DNA from 2 places in the Streptomyces sp. bgisy130 genome. Region 1 is predicted to be linked to the other one. Evidence: riboswitches for the same ligand, from Rfam matches in the RefSeq annotation. Region 1 holds a riboswitch; the other holds the start of a gene.

What was found. A riboswitch is a leader RNA that binds a small molecule or an ion and turns the genes downstream of it on or off. The one in region 1 is predicted to bind glycine.
Region 2: linked by a shared signal. The riboswitch ahead of gcvP (aminomethyl-transferring glycine dehydrogenase) and the one ahead of gcvT (glycine cleavage system aminomethyltransferase GcvT) in region 1 are both predicted to bind glycine.

The regions. Positions count from the first base shown of each region.
Region 1 is NZ_JBYISA010000012.1:103,167-105,618, forward strand. Features, by position in the region: gene gcvT (glycine cleavage system aminomethyltransferase GcvT) at 34-1,161, opposite strand; glycine riboswitch at 1,195-1,312, opposite strand; glycine riboswitch at 1,313-1,408, opposite strand; gene AC3EUV_RS18300 (AAA family ATPase) at 1,707-2,354, shown strand; gene AC3EUV_RS18305 (enhanced serine sensitivity protein SseB) at 2,445-2,452, shown strand, end outside.
Region 2 is NZ_JBYISA010000016.1:9,674-12,125, forward strand. Features, by position in the region: gene AC3EUV_RS21370 (DNA polymerase IV) at 1-581, shown strand, start outside; gene AC3EUV_RS21375 (PRC-barrel domain-containing protein) at 491-874, opposite strand; glycine riboswitch at 989-1,085, shown strand; gene gcvP (aminomethyl-transferring glycine dehydrogenase) at 1,272-2,452, shown strand, end outside.

The DNA.
Region 1 (2,452 bases):
GGGCGCGCGCCGCCGCCTGCCGTCGGTGAACGGTTACTTCTGCCGCTTGTAGAACGGCAGCGCGGTGACCTCGTACGGCTCATGGCTTCCACGGATGTCCACGCAGACACCCTCCGTGCCCGCGGTGGCGTAGGCCGCGTCGACATAGGCGATGGCGATCGGCTTGCCGAGCGTGGGGGACGGGGCCCCGGAGGTGACCTCGCCGATGACCGTGCCGTCGGCCGTGACGACCGGGTATCCGGCCCGCGGCACCCGGCGGCCCTGGGCGATCAGCCCGACCAGCTTGCGCGGCGGCCGGGCCTCGGCGCGCTCGGCGGCCTCGGCCAGCGCCGCGCGGCCCACGAAGTCCCCGTTGTTGGTGGTCTTCTCGAACTTCACGACCCGGCCCAGGCCCGCGTCGAAGGGCGTGGTCGCGGTGGTCAGCTCGTGCCCGTACAGCGGCATGCCCGCCTCCAGGCGCAGGGTGTCCCGGCAGGACAGCCCGCAGGGCACCAGCCCGGCGTCCTTGCCCGCCTCGGTCAGCGCCTCCCAGAGGGCGACCGCGTCGGCCGGCCGGACGAACAGCTCGAAGCCGTCCTCACCGGTGTAGCCGGTACGGGCGATCAGCGCCTGCACCCCGGCGACCGTGCCGGGCAGCCCGGCGTAGTACTTCAGACCGTCCAGATCGGCGTCCGTCAGCTTCTTGAGGATGCCGGGGGACTCCGGGCCCTGGACCGCGAGCAGCGCGTAGGCGTCCCGGTCGTCGCGGATCGCGGCGTCGAAGCCGCCCGCCCGTGCGGTCAGCGCGTCCAGCACCACCTGGGCGTTGGAGGCGTTGGCGACGACCATGTACTCCTGGTCGGCCAGGCGGTAGACGATCAGGTCGTCGAGGATGCCGCCCTTGTCCTCACAGATCATGGTGTAGCGGGCGCGGCCCGTCTTGACCCCGCCGATGTTGCCGACCAGCGCGTAGTCGAGCAGGTCGGCGGCCCGCGGGCCGGTGACGGTGATCTCACCCATGTGGGAGAGGTCGAAGAGGCCGGCGCGGGTACGGACGGCGACATGCTCGTCGCGCTCGCTGGCGTAGCGCAGCGGCATGTCCCAGCCGGCGAAGTCGGTCATGGTCGCGCCGAGCGCGCGATGGGTGGCATCCAGCGCGGTATGGCGGGGGGCATCAGTCATGGTTCCGGGCTCCCAGGCAGGGGTGACAAGACGTTCTCCCCATCTGTCATCGGAACCTGAGAGGTTCACCGGTATCCCGCGAACGGACCCGGTTTGCACCTTGGGTGGAGCCGCCCCGTCAGCCGGGCAGCGGCTCGCTTTTCAGATCTGCCTCGCCCGTGCGGTATAGGGGCCTGAGAGATTCAAGGGAGGACTTGCTCCTTCGGCGCCCCGCCGTGGCGGCCGGGGACTCTCCCGCGCGGGTTCAAGCGGCCGGTATGCAGTTGGCGGTGCACAGGTGAGCTGTGATGTGCACGTGGCGGCCACATCATTGCACGGGATCGCCGGATAAAGGAGCCCCCTCCGCCGCCCCGCCCATCACGTGGGCAGATCGGACAATCGCCTTGATGGGCATTACCTTTTCTTGACACTCTGCGGGTAGGGGACGGACGCGAACCGGACCAGAACGGGCGGGGAGGGCGATCACGGTGCACAGCGAAGCGGCATTCGGGGCGACTTCAGGGGTCGTGCCCCCGGACGTCGCGCCGACGGCGCCGTCCGCCGCCATGTCCCGGACCGGCCGTGCGCGGCGGGCCGTCATACGGCCCGGACGCCGCACCGCGGTCGTGGACCTGCGGGGCGAGCGGCGCCCGCCCGGCGCCACCGAGCTGCGGTTCCCGGCCGGCGACCTGGTGGTGGTCTCCGGGCTGCCGGGCAGCGGCAAGAGCACCCTGATGCACCGGATCGTGCCGTCGCTGGACGGGCACGGCGCCGTCGTGCACCGCATCGATTCGCAGGACGTCCGTGAGCGCTGGGAGCACGGCAGGCTGCGCCGGCTGCCGTACGGCCTCTACCGCCCGCTGGTCCGGGCCGCCCACTATCTGGCCCTGGGCCGTGCGCTGCGCTCCGGCGACAGCGTGGTGGTGCACGACTGCGGGACGCTGGCGTGGGTGCGCCGCTGGATCGCGCGCGCGGCGCGGCGGGGCGGCCGCGGGGCGCATCTGGTGCTGCTCGATGTGGCGCCCGAGGTGGCGCTCTCCGGCCAGGAGTCACGGGGCCGCGGGGTGTCGGGGTACGCCTTCGCCCGGCACCGCGGGGCGGTGGGGCGGCTGGTCGGCGCCGCGGAGTCGGACCGGCTGCCGGAGGGCTTCGGCTCCGCCGTCCTCCTCGACCGGCGGGCGGCGAGCGCCCTGGAGACCCTCGCCTTCCACTGATGCACCCGGGCACGCCCCCGCACACCACATCGCGCGCCTTCTCGTCTAGGGTCTTTGGCCAGATGGCGCGGTTTGGAACGGGTGGGACGAATGACATT
Region 2 (2,452 bases), on a different contig from region 1:
AGGTGCGGAACTACGACTTCTCGACGCTGACCCGTTCCGAGACGCTCCGGGGGCCCACCGACGACCCGGCGGTGATACGGGAAGCCGCTGTGCGCCTGCTGGAGACGGTGGACACCACCGGCGGGGTGCGGCTGCTGGGTGTGGGTGTCAGCGGGCTGGCGGACTTCACACAGGAGGATCTGTTCGCCCAGCTGGCCACGGAGCGGGAGGCGGCGGAGGCGGCGACCGCGGCGGCGGTGGAGCGGGCCGCCGGGGAGCGGGAGCCGCTGGAGGCCGAGGAGGAGCGGCCGCGGCGCTGGCATCCGGGGCTGGACGTGGTCCACGACGAGTACGGCGCGGGCTGGGTGCAGGGCAGCGGGGTGGGGAGAGTGACCGTGCGCTTCGAAACGCCATGGTCCGCACCGGGGAGGGTGCGGACCTTTGCTGTCGAGGACCCGGCGCTGCGGCCGGGGGAGCCCCTGCCGCTGGTGGGCGGGGCGCCGGCCGGTGGTCAGTCGTCCGAGCCGGCGATCTTGCCGAAGTTCTTGTCGCCGGAGCCGGGGGACACCGGGTCGGTCGGGGAAGAAATATCCAGGCGGTAGTGGTGATAGAGCTGAAGTTCCTGCTCAGGGGATAGATGGCGGCCCACGCCGAAGTCCGGCGCGTCCTTGATCAGCTTGCGGTCGTAAGGAATGTGCAGGCCCTCACCGACCATTTTGCTGGGCTCCAGGGGGACGAACGCATCCCGGCTGAAGAGTCCGGTGCGCACGGCCGCCCACTCCGGTTCCCCCGTCGCATCGTCGAGGTAGACCTCGTCGATGGTCCCTATTTTCGCGCCGTTACGGTCGAACGCTTTGCGGCCGATCAGGCTTCGGGGATCGATATCGGTTTGCACGGCCCCTCCAATTGGTCGCAACTGCCCTGTGACAACTACCAAACGGCACATTTCATGCCCTGGCCACTCGAAGGAGCCTTCGAGAGCCACGCTGGTAGGCTGGCGATTGGCCGCAGACCCCGTGCGGGAGAGTCCTTGTCGTTCGCGACCAGGGCGCCGAAGGAGCAAATCCTCCCCGGAATCTCTCAGGCACACGTACCGCATGGACGAGGTCACTCTGGAAAGCAGGGCGGGCCGCGGAAGGCATAGCGCCGGGACCCCTCCTCACCGACGGTGAAAGCCGGGCCGCCACCCGCGGGCCGGTGAAGCTCTCAGGTTGAATGACAGAGGGGGAGGCCGTCCGGGCACCCGTGCGTGGTGCCCCTCGTAGGTCGTACCGACCAGGAGGCCCCCGCAGATGACCACCAATCGCATCTCCTTGACCGAGCTGGAACGCGGCACCCCCTTCGAGCGCCGGCACATCGGTCCCGACCACGCGGCGCAGGCGAAGATGCTCGCGCACATCGGCTTCGGGTCGCTGGACGAGCTCACCGCCACCGCCGTACCCGATGTGATCAAGAGCGCCGAGGCCCTCGGCCTGCCGCAGGCCCGTACCGAGGCCGAGGTGCTCCAGGAGCTGAAGGGCCTGGCGGACCGCAACGAGGTCCTGGCGTCCATGATCGGCCTCGGCTACTACGGCACGTTCACCCCGCCGGTGATCCTGCGCAACGTCATGGAGAACCCGGCCTGGTACACGGCGTACACGCCCTACCAGCCGGAGATCTCGCAGGGCCGCCTGGAGGCGCTGCTGAACTTCCAGACGATGGTCGCCGACCTGACCGGACTGCCCACCTCCGGTGCTTCGCTGCTGGACGAGGGCACCGCCGCCGCCGAGGCGATGGCGCTCTCCCGCCGGGTCGGCAAGGTCAAGCAGGGCGTCTTCCTGGTCGACGCCGACTGTCTGCCGCAGACCATCGCCGTGATCGAGACCCGCGCGGAGCCCACCGGCGTCGAGGTCGTCGTCGCGGATCTGTCCGACGGCATTCCGGCCGAGATCGCCGAGCGCGGCGTCTTCGGTGTGCTGCTTCAGTACCCAGGTGCCTCCGGAGCGGTGCGGGACCCCCGCGCCGTCATCGAGCAGGCGCACGAGCTGGGCGCGATCGTCACCGTCGCCGCCGATCTGCTCGCCCTGACGCTGCTCATCTCGCCCGGTGAGCTCGGTGCGGACATCGCGGTCGGCACCACCCAGCGCTTCGGTGTCCCGATGGGCTTCGGCGGACCGCACGCCGGCTTCATGGCCGTCCGTGACCAGTTCGCCCGCAGCCTGCCCGGCCGTCTGGTGGGCGTCTCCGTCGACGCCGACGGCAACAAGGCCTACCGGCTGGCGCTTCAGACCCGTGAGCAGCACATCCGCCGGGAGAAGGCCACCAGCAACATCTGCACCGCGCAGGTGCTGCTCGCCGTCATGGCCGGGATGTACGCGGTCTACCACGGCCCCGAGGGCCTGCGGACCATCGCCCGGCGCACCCACCGCTACGCCGCGGTCCTCGCGGAGGGCCTGCGGGCCGGCGGGGTGGAGATCGCGCACGGCACGTACTT